3 regions of the Niveispirillum sp. genome follow, and region 1 is predicted to be linked to each of the others. Evidence: predicted binding sites of a transcription regulator. Region 1 holds the regulator's gene; each other region holds the start of a gene.
What was found. Region 1 encodes PhoB, which activates phosphate uptake and scavenging genes when phosphate is short. Its sites were predicted from a motif close to TNTCATAAAACTGTCA; they were not measured.
Positions count from the first base shown of each region.

Region 2: ACT6Q8_RS15790 (DUF47 domain-containing protein) is a predicted target of PhoB. The motif match lies at 4,080-4,095, and genes of this name have one in related genera.
Region 3: ACT6Q8_RS09825 (CYTH and CHAD domain-containing protein) is a predicted target of PhoB. The motif match lies at 1,225-1,240, and genes of this name have one in related genera.

Region 1 covers NZ_JBQVOH010000001.1:209,432-214,850, reverse strand. Annotated here, with positions in the region: gene ACT6Q8_RS01010 (PaaI family thioesterase) at 1-163, shown strand, start outside; gene ACT6Q8_RS01005 (TetR/AcrR family transcriptional regulator) at 136-750, shown strand; gene ACT6Q8_RS01000 (hypothetical protein) at 791-1,480, shown strand; gene ACT6Q8_RS00995 (pyridoxal-phosphate dependent enzyme) at 1,562-2,929, shown strand; gene phoB (phosphate regulon transcriptional regulator PhoB) at 3,027-3,734, opposite strand; gene phoU (phosphate signaling complex protein PhoU) at 3,776-4,501, opposite strand; gene pstB (phosphate ABC transporter ATP-binding protein PstB) at 4,549-5,352, opposite strand; gene pstA (phosphate ABC transporter permease PstA) at 5,355-5,419, opposite strand, start outside.
Region 2 covers NZ_JBQVOH010000006.1:40,772-46,190, forward strand. Annotated here, with positions in the region: gene ACT6Q8_RS15775 (alpha-glucosidase family protein) at 1-1,282, shown strand, start outside; gene ACT6Q8_RS15780 (alpha/beta fold hydrolase) at 1,381-2,280, opposite strand; gene ACT6Q8_RS15785 (inorganic phosphate transporter) at 2,321-3,316, opposite strand; gene ACT6Q8_RS15790 (DUF47 domain-containing protein) at 3,329-3,982, opposite strand; gene ACT6Q8_RS15795 (NUDIX hydrolase) at 4,182-4,610, shown strand; gene rutA (pyrimidine utilization protein A) at 5,002-5,419, shown strand, end outside.
Region 3 covers NZ_JBQVOH010000003.1:116,489-121,907, forward strand. Annotated here, with positions in the region: gene ACT6Q8_RS09820 (phosphoglycerate kinase) at 1-1,092, opposite strand, end outside; gene ACT6Q8_RS09825 (CYTH and CHAD domain-containing protein) at 1,315-2,886, shown strand; gene ACT6Q8_RS09830 (nuclear transport factor 2 family protein) at 2,906-3,385, opposite strand; gene ACT6Q8_RS09835 (ParA family protein) at 3,517-4,134, shown strand; gene ACT6Q8_RS09840 (cytochrome c peroxidase) at 4,469-5,419, opposite strand, start outside.

The DNA of each region.
Region 1 (5,419 bases):
GCGCGCCGTGGCCCGCACGGGCCGGTCGGGTGCCGATCTGCGGGCGGAACTGGAATCCTCGGGCAAGGTGCGCTTCCCCGTGGAGGTGGAGATCCTGGACGGCGCCGGCAGCCCCGTGTCGAAGATGGTGGTGGAATGGTACGTCAGCCCCAAGCGGTCCTGACCACCGACTTGGCCCCCCGCCGCGACAGCTTTCACCATGGCGACCTGCGCGCCGCATCCCTATCGGCGGCCCTGGCCATGGTGGAGGCAGGCGGCCCGGAGGCCCTGTCCTTCCGCGCGGTCGCGGCGGCGGTCGGTGTCAATCACCGCGCGCTTTATCGCCATTTCGCGGACAAGCATGAACTGACCCTGGCCCTGGCGGCACAGGGGTTCGATGGGCTGGCCGCCGTGATCCAGGCCGGGTTCGATGGCGAGGGGGGACAGCCCTGCCCCGGCCCGCTCTATCGCGCCTATGTGGATTTCGCCCTGGACCGGCCCGCCCTCTACGCCCTGATGTATGGCATTCCGGGACAGGATTATCTGACCCATCCGGCCCTGGCCCCGTCGGTCGCCAAGGTCACGCGCCTTGCGGGCAAGGCCTTCCGCCGGGTGGACGATCCGGCCGGCTTCTCCATCGCGATCCGCGACCGCGTCATGCGCGCCTGGGGAGAGGTGCATGGCCTGTGCGACCTGTGGCAGCGCGGGGCGCTGCGGGCACGGGATGCCGCATCGGCCAAGGCCTATATCCTTGGTTTGCTAACACCATGATTCGCCCGCCACCTCTGCGCCGCGCGATATCCCGCCGCGCTTGTTTGGCACTTCACGCCAGGGCACGGGCGGCTATCTTCTGCACGCCATGCAATTGACCACCATCCCCGAACACATCCTCCCGGACGCCCTGGCCGCCGTTGCCCGCCACTTGGCCCCCGAAAGCCGGACGGCCAAGGTGCTGGCCCGCATTGCGGCCACGCGCGATCTGATCGCGCTGGGTGTGGACACGCCTTCCCACCGGGCGGCGGGTGTGGATCTGGCCCGCCGCTTTGGCATCGGCGTGATCGATGAGGAGCCGCAGGCCGCCTTTTCCTATGACGGTCACGCCATCCGCACCCGGTCAGAGGCCTATGTCCTGATCCATGAGGTGGCGCACTGGCTGGTGGCCCCGCCCGAACGCCGGGGCCTGATCGATTTCGGCCTGGGTGCGGGCCCTGAGTCCGGTCGCGTGGACGAGGCCAACCGCGCGCTGGCCGTGGGCCAGGATGACCAGATACGGGAAGAGGCGCTGGCCTCGCTCCTGGGCATCCTGTGGGAGGTGGAACTGGGTCAGCCCGCCATCCTGGCCTTCCTGGAACAGAACTGGCTGGAGGGCTGGGAACGGCCAGCCTGCGCTGAGAATCTGACCGATAATGTCGAAGCGCTTTTCCAGGCGGGTTTGATCAATGCGGATGGGCGGCCAATTCCGCCGGAATCGTGCGCGGATCGCACCCGCGCCGCAGCTTGATTTCGTTATTTCACACCCCCTTGCGGGTGGTTTGAGGATGCGGTTCCCTTAGGGCAAAACCATTTGCCCCAGGGGGGAAACATGTCCGGCGCACCCGCCATCCTGTCCATGATCGGCAACACCCCGATCGTCCGTATCACCCGTTTCGATACCGGCCCGTGCGAGCTGTATCTGAAGCTGGAGAACCAGAATCCCGGCGGCTCCATCAAGGACCGTATCGCGCTCAAGATGATCGAGGCGGCGGAGGCAGAGGGCAAGCTGGCCCCCGGCGGCACGGTCATCGAGGCGACGGCAGGCAATACCGGCCTGGGTCTGGCCCTGGTCTGTGCGGCCAAGGGTTACCGCCTGATCCTGGTCATCCCGGACAAGATGGCCACCGAAAAGATCAACAATCTGCGCGCCCTGGGTGCACAGATCCACATCACAAGGTCGGATGTGGGCAAGGGCCACCCCGCCTATTACCAGGACATTGCCGAACGCCTGTCGAATGAAATCCCCGGCAGCTTCTATGTGAACCAGTTCGCCAACCCCGCCAATCCCCGCGCGCATGAGGAATGGACGGGTCCGGAGATGCTGGACCAGATGGGCGGCGACATCGACGCGGTGGTGGCCGGCATCGGCTCTGGCGGCACCTTCACGGGCCTGGGCACCTTCTTCGCCAAGGCCAGCCCAAAGACCGCCATGGTCATCGCCGACCCGGTGGGGTCCATCATCGCCGATCTGGTGAACAAGGGCACGCATGACGAACCCGGTTCCTGGGTGGTCGAAGGCGTGGGCGAGGATTTCGTGCCCCCCATCTGCGACCTTCAGTACGCCAAGGCCGCCTACTATGTCAGCGATACCGAAAGCCTGAACGCCGCGCGCGACCTGCTGCGGCTGGAGGGCATCCTGGCCGGGTCCTCATCGGGCACGCTGTTCGCGGCGGCGCTGAAATATTGCCGGGCGCAGACGACGCCCAAGAAGGTCATCACGTTTGTCTGCGACACGGGCAACAAGTACCTGTCAAAGATGTTCAACGATGCCTGGATGGAAGATCACGGCTTCACCCCGCGCGAACGGCACAATGACCTGCGCGACCTGATGACCCGCCGCTTCGACAAGGGCCAGGTGGTGACGGTGGGGCCGGAGGATACGCTGCTGACCGCGTACAAGCGGATGCGGATTTCCGACGTGTCACAGCTTCCCGTGATGGAAGGCGAACGGGTGATCGGCATCCTGGATGAAAGCGACCTGCTGCTGCATGTCGAAAAGGACCCGGCGCGGTTCCGCGACAAGGTCTATACGGCCATGGTCAACCGTCTGGAAACCCTGCCCGTGACCGCGACCATGGCCGACCTGCGCGCCCTGTTCAACCGCAACATGGTGGCCATCATCATGGACGGCCCGGTGTTCCTGGGCCTGTTGACCCGCACCGACGTGCTGAACCATCTGCGCCGGCAGTTGGGATAGGGGTTGCCACACGTCGCATGCGCTTGCGCTTATGCGACCTACGTCTGAACCGTAGGTCGCATAAGGGCGAATGCCCGCATGCGACGCCCATCAAAACTCACATCGTCGTCTTGTTATCCAGCGCATAACCCGCCGACCGAACGGTGCGGATCACATCCTGTTCTTCCGTCTCGTTCAGCGCCTTGCGCAGCCGGCGGATATGCACGTCCACGGTGCGCAGCTCGACATAGACGTCGTGGCCCCAGACGATGTCCAGCAACTGTTCACGCGAAAAAACCCGCCCCGGATGCTGCATGAAATGGCGCAGCAGGGCGAATTCCTTCGGCCCCAGATGGATATCCCGGCCCCCGCGCCGCACGCGGTGCGCCGCCAGATCCATGGAGATGTCGGAGAAGCGCAGCAGTTCTTCCGCCAGACCCGGCGAGGCACGGCGCAGGACGGCGCGGATGCGGGCGACCAGTTCGGTGGGGCTGAACGGCTTGGACAGGTAATCATCCGCCCCGCTATTCAGGCCGCGGACCTTGTCGGCCTCCTCCCCACGTGCCGTCAGCATGATGACGGGCGTCTCACGGGTCTTGGGATTGCGGCGCAACTGGCGGCAGACCTCCAGCCCGCTCATCAGCGGCAGCATCCAGTCCAGCAGGATCAGATGCGGGCTGCGCTCATCGGCCAGCAACAGGGCTTCTTCCCCGTCACCGGCGGTGATGACCCGGAACCCTTCGCGTTCCAGGTTGTAGGACAGCAGCGTGACGAGGTCGGCCTCGTCTTCAACAACCAGGATCAGCGGCTTCAAGGCGGCGTTCATCGGGGTCCCTTGGCGCTAGATGGTGGCGGGGCGGGGCTAACTCAGCCCTCGCCCTCGACCGGTTCAATGATGGTGAAGCTGGACTTGTCGCCCTTGGGCCGTTCCGCCGTCAGCGGCTGGCCCCGGACCAGGAAATGCACGGTCTCCGCGATGTTCGTCGCATGGTCGCCGGCGCGTTCCAGGTTCTTGGCAATGAACAGCAGATGCGTGCAGGGGGTGATGTTGCGCGGGTCTTCCATCATATAGGTCAGGACCTCACGGAACAGGCTGGTATAGAGGTCATCCAGCTCTTCATCTCGGTGCCAGGCGGCCACGGCCTTGTCGACATCGCGGTCGATATAGGCGTCCAGCACATCCTTCAGCATTTCCTGCACCAGACGGCCCATGCGCGGGATGGTCCCGGCCGGGCGCATCACGGGAAGCTGGGCCAGCGCGATGGAGCGCTTGGCGATATTGGCGGCATAGTCGCCCGTGCGCTCCAGATCGGCGGAGATTTTCAGCGCCGCCAGCACCTCACGCAAATCCACGCCGACCGGTGCGCGCAGCGCCAGCATGCGGATGGCATCATGTTCGATCTGGCGTTCAAACTCATCCAGGCGGGCATCGCCCTGCATGACCTTGGTGGCGCCTTCGACATCGCGGCGGCCCACGGCCTGCACGGCCGCTTCCACCTGCGCCTCCACCACGCCGCCCATCTGGGCGATCAGGTTGGACAGGCGCTGCAATTCCGCCTCAAAGGACTTGACGGTATGTTCGGTCGGCGACATGGACGTAAACCCTCAAAGCGTAAAGAGCGTTGGTTGGGGGACAGGTATCAACCGTAACGGCCGGTGATGTACCCCTGGGTGCGCTCGTCGCGCGGGTTGGTGAAAATCTCTTCCGTGTCACCGACCTCCACCAGATCGCCCAGGTGGAAGAAGGCCGTGCGCTGCGACACGCGGGCGGCCTGCTGCATGTTGTGGGTGACGATGGCGATGGTGAAGCTCTCGCGCAGTTCGTCGATCAGCTCTTCGATATGCGCGGTGGCGATGGGGTCAAGGGCCGAGCAGGGCTCATCCATCAGGATGACTTCCGGGCTGACGGCAACGGCGCGCGCGATGCACAGGCGCTGCTGCTGACCACCCGACAGGCCGGTGCCCGGCTCATGCAGGCGATCCTTGACCTCGTTCCACAGGCCGGCGCGCTTTAGCGAGGTTTCGACGATGGCGTCGAACTCGTCCTTGCGGGTGGCCAGGCCATGCAGCTTCGGCCCGTAGATCACATTTTCATAGATCGACTTCGGAAACGGGTTCGGCTTCTGGAACACCATGCCGACCCGGGCGCGCAGCTGCACCACGTCCAGCTTGGGATCGTAGATATCCTCGCCATCCAGCAGGATCTTGCCCTCGACGCGGCAGATATCGATCGTGTCGTTCATGCGGTTCAGGGTCCGCAGGAACGTGGACTTGCCACAGCCCGAGGGGCCGATCATGGCCAGAACCTCGTTCTGGTAGATATCGACATTGACGCCGTGCAGGGCGCGCTTGGCGCCGTAATAGACCTTCACGTCGCGGGCCGACACCTTCACCGGCTGGGTGACGGCGGCTTGTACAGGCTTGTTCAGGGTCATGCTGTCCATTGTTACCACCGACGTTCGAATTTCTTGCGCAGCCAGATGGCGGCACCGTTCATCAGGATCAGGAAGG
Region 2 (5,419 bases), on a different contig from region 1:
CACCTCCATCGAACATCCCTGGTTTCAGGAAAGCCGGCAGAACCGCACCAACCAAAAGGCCGACTGGTTCGTCTGGCAGGATGCGAAGCCCGATGGCACGCCGCCCAACAACTGGCAATCGGTGTTTGGCGGCCCGGCCTGGACCTGGGATGCCCGGCGCCGCCAATATTACATGCATAATTTCCTGTCCAGCCAGCCGGACCTGAACCTGCATAACCCTGAGGTGCAGGAAGCCATCAAGGGCGTGGCCCGGTTCTGGATGGACAAGGGCGTGGATGGTCTGCGCGTCGATGCCGCCAACTTCTTCATGCATGACCGGGAATTGCGCGACAATCCCATCAACCCGGAAGCCACCGCGCCCAAGCGCCCCTATGAGTTCCAGCGGCAGGTCCATAATATCTCGCAGCCCGAGAATCTGGGCTTCATCGAGGATCTGCGCACCCTGTTGGACAGTTACCCCGACCGTTTCATGGTGGCGGAGATGGGGGAGGCGCCGTTCGACATGGTGGCCGACTACACGCTGCCCGGCAAACGCTGCCATTCCGCCTATAATTTCTCCTTCCTCTATCACAAGCAGTTGGATGCCGGTGTGCCGCGCCGGGTGATCGGCGGCTGGAATCAGGCGTCGGGCGGGGCCTGGCCCTCCTGGACCTTCTCCAACCATGACGCACCCCGCGCCGTTTCCCGCTGGGGCGGGGATGTGCCGCCGCCGGCACTGGCCCGCTGCCTGAATACCCTGTTGGTGTCGCTGCCCGGCTCCGTCTTCCTTTATTACGGGGAAGAACTGGGCCTGCCACAGGCGCGGGTGGCGTTTGAGGATCTGGTCGATCCTGAAGCCATCGCCAACTGGCCCCACACATTGGGCCGCGACGGTGCCCGCACGCCCATGCCCTGGTCCAAGGACGCGCCCCATGCCGGCTTCTCCACGGCCAAGCCCTGGCTGCCCGTGGACAAGAACCACCTGCCGCTGGCCGTGGACGTGCAAACGGGCGATCCCGACAGCACCCTGTCGGTGACAAAGCGGCTCTTGGCCCGCCGCCGTGCCGAACCGGCCCTGCGCTGGGGCGACATCCGCTTCCGCCCGCCCGCCGATCCGGTGCTGGCCTTTGAACGCATCCACGCCGATGGCGACGTGCTGGTGGTGATCAACCTCTCCGCCGAACCCGCCGCGCACGGCCTGATCGATGCTGCCAACTGGGTGCCTGTGGAAAGCGTTAACGGTGCCGAACTGTCATCCGGCACGCTGCCTGCCTATGGCGCGGTCATCGCACGGCGGGGGTAGCGGCGAAGAAGTTTTAGCCCCTCGCTCACGAACGTGGGAGAGGGAGGGGCCCAAGCCGGAAGGCTTGGGAGGGTGAGGGCAACTCCGCCGGCGCCCCCCTACCGCCGCAACCGATCCCGTATCTCCGCCTGGATCACGGGCCAGGCGCCTGATTGTGGGTCGATCAGCTCGAAATGTCCGGCACCATCAATCTCCAGCTCCCGCAGCCCCGGCCCCAGGGCCTTGGCGCCATAGGCCTGAGCGAAGGTTGGCGGCACGATGATGTCGCGCGTCCCGGAAACCAGCGTGAGAGACAGGCTTTTCGCCGGCGCCTCGCCCGGTGAGGTATCGGCAAAGGCCGCCTCCCCTCGCGTGGCGGCCCCGATCAGCTTGTCCACCGTTTCCGGCCCACCACAGGCTGCCGGCCCCCGCGCGCGGTAATCGCGCAGATCGACGATGCCGGCCAGCGACACTACCCCCGTCACAGGCAAGGCGTCCGCCTTGTATAGCGGGCTGCCCTTGGGCAGCAGCGCGCGCCCGGCGGCCCAGACGGCCAGATGCCCGCCCGCCGAATGCCCCGCGACGGCGACCCGCGTCAGGTCCAGCTTGTGTGGCCCGGCCAGGGTGCGGACCTGCTCCATGGCCGCCGACACATCCTGGAAGGTTCCGGGATAGCCGCCGCCGGCCTGCCCCAGCCGGCGATATTCAATATTCCACACAGCGATGCCAGCATCCGAAAGCGCCTTGGCCATCGGGTTCATCAATTCGAACGCCGGCACATCGCCCAACCAGCAACCGCCATGGATCAACACCAGCACCGGATGCGGTCCCGCCCCCGCCGGCAGCCACAGATCCCCAAATTGCTGCGCATCCTTGCCATAGGCCACCCGTACCCCGCCCGTCACCTTGGGCCGGGCCTGCAGGTCCTTGTATGTGAGGACCGGCGGCGGGTCGGCGGCCAGGGCTGGCACGGATAACAAGAGGGCGGAAACGGCAAGGGCAGGAAGCAGACGCACCATGGACGGCACCCTATGATGGATACCGCCCATGGTGACCCGCTTAAAACACCCGCGTCAACCAGTAGAAGCCAGCGCCCACGGCGGCGGCGGCCGGCATGGTCAGGACCCAGGCCACCAGAATGCCCTGCGCCAGACCCCAGCGCACGGACGAGGCCCGCTGTGCCGACCCGACGCCGACGATGGCGCCGGTGATAGTATGGGTGGTGGAGACGGGAACGCCCAGATATGTGGCCGTGAACAGGGTGATGGCGCCCGCCGTCTCGGCACAGCTGCCATGGACGGGCTTCAGTTCCGTCAGGCGCGACCCCATGGTCTTCACGATCTTCCAGCCGCCGAACAGCGTGCCCAGCCCCATGCAGAACTGGCAGGAGATGACCACCCAGAACGGCACATGGAACCCGTCAGGCATATAGCCCTGGCTGAACAGCAGCACGGCGATGATGCCCATGGTCTTCTGCGCGTCATTGCCGCCATGGCCCAGGCTGTAGAGCGAGGCCGAGACGATCTGCACGCTGCGGAATACCTTATCCACCTTGAACGGGGAGAAGCGGCGGAATATCCAGGAGACGATGATCATCAGGGTGATGGCCAGCACGAAGCCGACGGTGGGCGAAATCACGATGGCCACTGCCGTCTTGATCAGGCCCGAACCGACCACCCCGAACCCTGCCTTGGCGACGCCCGCCCCGACCAGACCGCCCACCAGCGCGTGGGAGGAGGAGGAAGGGATGCCGCCCAGCCAGGTGACGATGTTCCAGATGATGGCGCCCATCAGGGCCGCGAAGATCACCGAGGCATCAATGATGCTGGCATCGACAATGCCCTTGCCGATGGTGTTGGCCACATGCGTGCCGAAAAAGATGAAGGCGATGAAGTTGAAGAAGGCCGCCATGATGACGGCGTTGCGCGGCGACAGCACGCGCGTCGAGACCACCGTCGCGATGGAATTGGCCGCATCATGCAGGCCGTTCAAAAAATCGAAGGCCAGCGCCAGGGCGATCAGGCCGATCAGGATCGGCAGGGAGATCAGTTCCATGGGAGGCGCCGATCAGACATTATCGACGATGATGCTGTCGACGATGTCGGCGACATCCTCGCCCGCGTCCAGCACGGCTTCCATCAGTTCCAGGATCTCGCGGATCAGCGCCTGGCGATAGGTGATGGGGGCATCCAGACCGCCGCTTTCCTGACGCAGGCGGGCCTTGGCGGCGCGCAGGATCTTGTCGCTGTCGCTCTCCAGTTCGGAAATCTCGCGCGTCATGCGGGTCATTTCCGCGACATGGCGGGGAATGTCGCGCAGCTTGGGCAGGCATTCCGGCAGGATGGCGGCACAGCGCACGATCAGGTCGGAAAGCGCATGCATCTCGGCCGTATATTCCATCGGGCCGGCTTCCGTCATGTGCCGGGCCACGTCCTGGATCAGGTCGATGATGTCGTCCATGCGCTTGGCCAGATCCTGGATGTCGGACCGGTCGAAGGGCACGATGAAGGAACGGTGGACAGCCGCCTGGATCTCCTTGGTGATCTTATCGGCATCGTTCTCCGCCTGATGGATACGCTGGAACCGCATCTCCAGCTGGTCACCATTCTTGACCAGATCACGCAGCGCCTCGGCGGCGACGAGAATCAGACGGGCATGGTCGGTGAAATGGTCGAAAAACCGTTCTTCGCGGGGCATCATGGCCCGGAACAGGCTCAGCATCTTCTATCCCGATAACGCAATCGCAGGGGCACTGCCGGCCTTCACGCCGCAGTCTGGCCCCCATGTAGCATTGAATGGCCCGTCTCTGTAATGTTAATGTCACAAAACGGTCATGTTGAGCCAAGATACTGGGTGATTATCCGTCGCACTAAGAACGGATAGCTATTCAGGCAGTTCGTTCAGGGTGTAGAAGCAATAAATGGGTGATCGTAAAAACACAGTCCAGCATGCGGCCCTGCCGTTCCGCATGACCGAAACCGGCCCGCAGATTCTTCTGGTCACCTCGCGTGAGACGCGGCGGTGGATCATCCCCAAGGGCTGGTCGAAGAAGAATGTCGAACCGCATGAGATGGCGGCCATCGAAGCGTTCGAGGAAGCGGGCGTGCGCGGCAAGGTGAAGAAGAAGGCCGTGGGCGAATACCGCTATGACAAGCGGCTGGACGATGGCAGCACCATCACCTGCGACGTATCGGTCTTCCCCCTGGAAGTGTCCACCGAACTCCCCGACTGGCCCGAACGCACCCAACGCGACCGCCGCTGGTTCCCCCCCGCCGAAGCCGCCATGGTGATCAGCGAGCCGGGACTGGTGGATATTTTCCAGAAACTGGCGGTGAAGTGGGAGGATTGAGCTGTTTTCGGTTAGGTCATCTCATCCCATCTCGTCATCCCGGCGAAAGCCGGGACCCAGGGGCCAAGTGCCCAATCTATCGGCGGCGGCGATAACGGCGACCTAAACGGCTATTCCTCTGGCCCCTTGGTCCCGGCTTTCGCCGGGATGACGAAGGAAACAGCGTTTCGGTTTTACTCTGACACCGCCCCAAACCACCCGCCCAATTTCCCGCCACTTGCCGCTTTTCCTGGCACCCTTGCCGCAACAGGCGTAGCATCTCCCCAGACCGGTCACGCGCCACGACCGGGCTTTGCCTTGATTTCCGCCGTTCACACGCCCTTGGCACGGAACCTCGAAGCTGATCGGCTTTCCCACGTTTCGACCCAAGGTCACTTTCAGGGGAGGCAGGATGGAGATCGGTATATTCATTCCCATCGGGAATAATGGCTGGCTGCTGTCGGAGAACGCACCGCAATACAAGCCCAGCTTCGATCTGAACAAACAGATCACCCAATCGGCGGAAAAGCACGGTCTGGATTTCGTGCTGTCGATGATCAAGCTGCGCGGCTTCGGCGGCAAGACCGAATTCTGGGACCATAATCTGGAAAGTTTCACCCTGATGTCGGGTCTGGCCGCCGTGACCAGCCGCATCAAGATCTACGCCACCGCCGCGACCCTCGTCATGCCGCCCGCCATCGTGGCCCGCATGGCATCCACCATCGACAGCATCTCCGGCGGGCGCTTCGGCGTGAACCTCGTCACCGGTTGGCAGCGGCCAGAATATTCACAGATGGGTTTGTGGCCGGGGGACGAGCATTTTGCCAACC
Region 3 (5,419 bases), on a different contig from region 1:
GCCGGCATGTTCCAATGCGGCGACGGTATCGCCACCACCGGCCACCGACAGCAGCTTACCCTGTGCCGTCAGGTTGGCGGCAATGGCGGCAACCGCGTTGGTGGCGCTGTCGAACGGCACCAGCTCAAACGCGCCGAACGGGCCGTTCCAGACCAGGGTCTTGGCCCCTTCCAGCTTCTTGCCGACCAGTTCCACCGTTGCGGGGCCGGCATCCAGCATCATCTCGCCGTCGCGGATATCGGTGACGGCGGCGACGCGATGATCGGCATTGGCCTTGAACTCCCGCGACATCAGACCGTCGACCGGCAGCACGATCTCGCACCCGCCGCTTGCTGCCTTTTCCATGATGGCGCGGGCCTGATCGGCCATGTCGCGCTCACACAGGGAGGAGCCGACGGCCACGCCCTTGGCGAACAGGAAGGTGTTGGCCATACCGCCGCCCAGGATCAGGATATCGACCTTCGACACCATGTTCAGCAGCAGGTCCAGCTTCGTGGAGATCTTGGCCCCACCGACCACGGCGGCCACGGGACGTTCCGGGGCGGCCAGCGCCTTGCCCAGCGCTTCCAGTTCCGCCTGCATCAGGCGACCGGCAGCCGACGGCAGCAGGTGGGCGATGCCTTCAGTGGAGGCGTGCGCGCGGTGGGCGGACGAGAAGGCGTCGTTCACATAGACATCGCCCAGTGCTGCCAGACCCTTGGCCAGATCGGCATCGTTCTTTTCCTCACCTGCATGAAAGCGGGTGTTTTCCAAGATCAGCACGCCGCCGGCGGGCAGGGCGGCGATGGCGGATGCGGCCTTCTCACCCACGCAATCCTCGGCAAAGGCGACCGGGGCACCCAGCGCCTTTTCCACGGCGGGCACCACCTGACGCAGGCTGTTCTTCGTGTCTGGGCCGTTCTTGGGACGACCGAAATGCGACATGACGACGACCTTGGCGCCCTTGGCCGCGATCTCTTTCAATGTCGGGACCAGACGGTCGATGCGGGTCGTGTCGGTCACCTGCCCATCGGCGACAGGCACGTTCAGGTCGGCGCGGACAAGCACCGTCTTACCGGTGACATCGATAGTATCGAGGGTCTGGAAGCGCATGGAAGAAGTCCCCGTCAGGATGCGTTGGGTATGAAATACCGGGGCCGAAGGAAACACCATTGCGCGCAGCCTTTCAACACACAGGCAAGGCGGGGACATGTGCAAAAAAATCGGCTGCTGCGATAGACAGGGCTTCATGGAATTGTCATCGTCGTCCTGAAGCGACCGGAATTCGGGGCGAATCAGCCCGCCGGCCGTGTTTTGTCATGTGTGCGGTGCGTTATGTCTGGGTTGGAGATTGAACTGAAACTGGCGGTGGCGCCGTCCGACATGGACCGGCTGCGGGGGCTTGCCTGCCTCTCCGACACCATCGCCAAGCCGAAGGTCAAGCCGCTCGACAGCATCTATTTTGATACTGAGGACCGGCGGTTTCTGGCCAATGGCCTGTCGTTGCGCGTGCGCCGCGTGGGCCGCACGCTGATACAGACCCTGAAATCCGCACCACAGCCGGGGGCCGGCGCCCTGGTGCGCGGCGAGTGGGAGGTAGAGGTGGCGCATCCGCGCCCCGACCTGTCGCTTCTGCCTGATGCCAGCGTGCTGGACGGTCTGGATGGGGTTGGCAATGACGATCTGGTGCCGGTGTTCGAGACCCGCATCCGCCGGCAGATCCGGCACCTGTCGCCCCGCCCCGGCATTACCATAGAGGTAGCGTTGGACCAGGGGGAGATTGTTGCTCCGGGCGGCCTCACCCTGCCGGTGCATGAACTGGAACTGGAACTGTCGGAAGGTACCGACACCGCCGCCCTGTACGATCTCGCCCGCGCCATCCATGCCGATGTGCCCGTGCGGCTGGAGATGCAGACCAAGTCGGCGCGCGGCTATGCCCTGTCGTCGGGTGCTACGCCGGTCAGCGTGAAGGCCGCCAAGCTGACCCTGGACCCGGAAGCGACGGTGGAGGAGACGCTGTCCACCATCGTGCGCCACTGCTTGGGTCATCTGATGGCGAATGAGCCGGTGACGCGGCTGGGCCAGGACCCGGAGGGGGTGCATCAGATGCGCGTGGCCCTGCGCCGCTTGCGCTCCGCCCTGCAAATCTTCCGGCCCTTCATACCGGCGGATCAACTGGATGATCTGGGGCCGCGTGTAAAGGCCCTGGCCGATGCCTTGGGATCGGCGCGGGAATGGGATGTGTTCCTGGGTGACCTGCTGCATCCTGTTGCTACGGCCCTGCCGGGCCATGCGGGTCTGGCGGAACTGGAGATGGCGGCGCGGGCAGCACGCGAACGCGGTTATGCGCTGGTCCGCACGACCCTGGCCGATCCGGCCCATACGGCACTGCTGCTGGATCTGGCGGCCTGGGTCGATGGCCGGCAATGGCGTAACCAGCCGGTCAGCGAGCAGTCCACCCTGCTTCTGTCACCCGTGACTGAAATGGCCGGCGCTCTGCTGGGCAAGCGGCATAAGCAGGCGCGCAGGCGGGGACGTGGTTTCGCCAAGTTGGCCGCCGCCCCCCGGCATGAGCTGCGCATTTCCTTGAAAAAGCTGCGCTATGCGGCGGATTTCTTCCGTTCGCTTTATGAAGGAAAGGCCCTACGACGGTTCCTGGACGAACTATCGACTCTGCAGGAGCATCTGGGCCATTTGCAGGATGTCGCCACCGTGGACAAGCTGGTGGCGGAGCTGGAGCGGACGGGCGAGGAGACGCTGCCGCCAGCCTGGCGTTTGGGTGCCGGTCTGGTCACAGGCTGGCACGCGCGCGGCCTGCATGATCTGGAAGAACATATCGTCGCCGACTGGCACCGGTTCACCGATGCCAAGCCGTTCTGGCAGACAGACCTTCCGGATGAGGGCTGAGCGCGTGCCAGCGGAACACTCACTTGCGCTTGTTCGTGAACATCTTGTTCACCAGCTTCCATTGCCCGTTGATCTTGTACATCATCAGATAGTCGGTATAGGTGTTGACCTTGCTGTCCAAGGTCAGTTTCACCCAGGCCAGCTTGTCATCCACGATATCGAGGGCGAGGATTTCGCCTTTCGTGTCCATGGTCATGGGCTTGGCCAGCCGGCCACGGAAGGCGGACAGCGGCTCGATGTTCAGGACATCCTGCCCATCCTGCTGCCGGATGCCCTTCAGGTCGCCCGTATCCAGGAAGCCGCGCTGCAGCCGCTCCTGGTCGCCGTTCTGCCGACCCCAGAAATAATCCTCCACGACCCCGATGATGGCCTTTTCCGTCTCGCTGCCCGTCTTGACGGGGCGGCTGTCGACCAGGGCGGATTGCGCGGCGGCCATCGGTGCTGCGAAGAGCAGTGGAGCGATGAGTGTAGAAACAATTGCAATATTCTTGATATTCATCTTGCCAACTCCAAGTGTTTTGTTGCTGGTTTTTTGTTATCGGCAATGAAATTACTCAAGTTATTTGTTTGTAACTTTATACGACCTTTTTCCGGATTTGACATGAATCTGTTACACAGCGGGGTTGGGTGATGCGCACAATATTGGTCAGCAACATCAAAGGCGGTGTCGGCAAGACGACCATTGCGACGCATCTGGCCGCCTTTTTCGCGGGCCATGGTCACAAGACGGCCCTGGCCGATCTTGACCGGCAGAAATCATCCTTGGGCTGGCTGAAAGTCCGACCTGAAACGGCGGCTCCCATCCAGGGGCTGGATTGGGTGAAGGAGATCGGCAAGCCGCCGTCGGGCACGGGCCGGCTGGTCATCGACGCGCCGGCGGCCATGCGGCCCAAGGATGTGGAAGACCTGATCCGCCTGTCCGACATCGTGGTGCTGCCCGTCTTGCCCGGCGCCTTTGACGAGGCGGCGACGGCCCGTTTCCTGGAAAAGCTGGAAGAGGTGAAGGCCATCGCCAAGGCCAAGGTGCCCGTCGCCATCGTCGGCAACCGGCTGCGGGCGCGCACCAAGGCGGCGGATCGGTTGGATACGTTCCTGGCCGGGGCGGGGCATCAGGTGGTGGCCCGGCTGCGCGATAGCCAGATGTATACCGACCTTGCCGCCGACGGCCTGACCCTGTTCGACCAGAAGGCCAAGCGCGCGGCTGATTTGCGCGCGGACTGGGAACCCCTGCTGGTGTTTGTGGGGTAGGCGGGAGTTTTTGATATTACATGAAGCTCACAAGCCCCCGGCGAAGGTCTGCCTTCACGTTCACCGGGGGCCACAATCAACAGGCCGTTATCGTGTGGGCCGGGCGGGATTGCTGACTTCCGGGCCTCTCTTTGCTATGATGGCGCCATCACCGCCACACCCGCGTCCAGAGCCAAACCGATGCATCGGTTCCTAGAGTGGCGTAGCCCAGGGGGCATGGAACACCCCCTTTTTTTGTGTTTCATCTGGTTGCATGAACGCGATAGCGGTCGGAGAGCACCCGTCACCCTCTCCGAATTAGACGGGTGCGGCAACCGCCTTTCACGCCGATAGGTTACTCCACCACCTCAACGCTCATTTTCATCTTGGGATGGATGTTGCAGACGGCCCGGAAACGGCCCTGATGGTCGAACAGGACCTCCACCGACTGGCCAGGGTCCTGCACGCCGCTGTCATAATCCATGTCGGCGGCGAAGACGCGGATATTGTGGACGCGCGTATCCTCGTTATGGATGACCAGGGTGCCGCCTTTGCGCAAGCGAACGGCAGCGGCGCTGAACGCCGTGTCGCGCTGCGTTACCTCCAGCCGGGCGGGTGCGGGGCCGGCGGTGACGGGGCCGGGATCAAGGGCCGCCACGGCGTTCACCTGCACCGGCAGGGCGGCGGGATCGGCGTTCAGCGTGCCCAGGAAGGCAAGGATGTCGGCCTGCTCTGCATCGGTCAGGTCCAGATGCGGCGGCAGATCGCGTGACAGGGTGGGGCGATGCACCACGCCGTTCACGTAATGGCGCAACACATCCTTCAGATCGGCGATGGAGCCGTCATGCATGTAGGGCGCGGTGCGGCCAATCTCCCGCAGGGTCGGGGTTTTCCAGCTATTGGCCAGTTCGGCATGCCCGACCACTCCGCCCCGGCCCGGACCCGTGACGGGCAGGCCGATATCATGGAAGGCACCGTCGGTAAAGGCCCAGCCCTTGTGACAGTTGCTGCACGCCGCCTTGCCGTCGAACAGCGCGAAACCGCGCTTTGCGGCGTTGGGAATGGCCGCTTCATCCCCCGCGACCCACCGGTCAAAGGGCGTGATGGGCGACACCAGGGTGCGTTCGAAGATCGCCAGCGATTTGGCGATATTGTCCAGGCTGATCACCGGGTCCTGCGGGAAGGCGCGGGCAAAGGCGGCTTCAAGATCCCGGTCTCCGCGCAATTCTCCAGGCAGGGCGGCCAGGTGCTGGTTCATCTCGATGGGATTGGCAATGGGGCCAAGTGCCTGTTTTTCCAGGCTGCC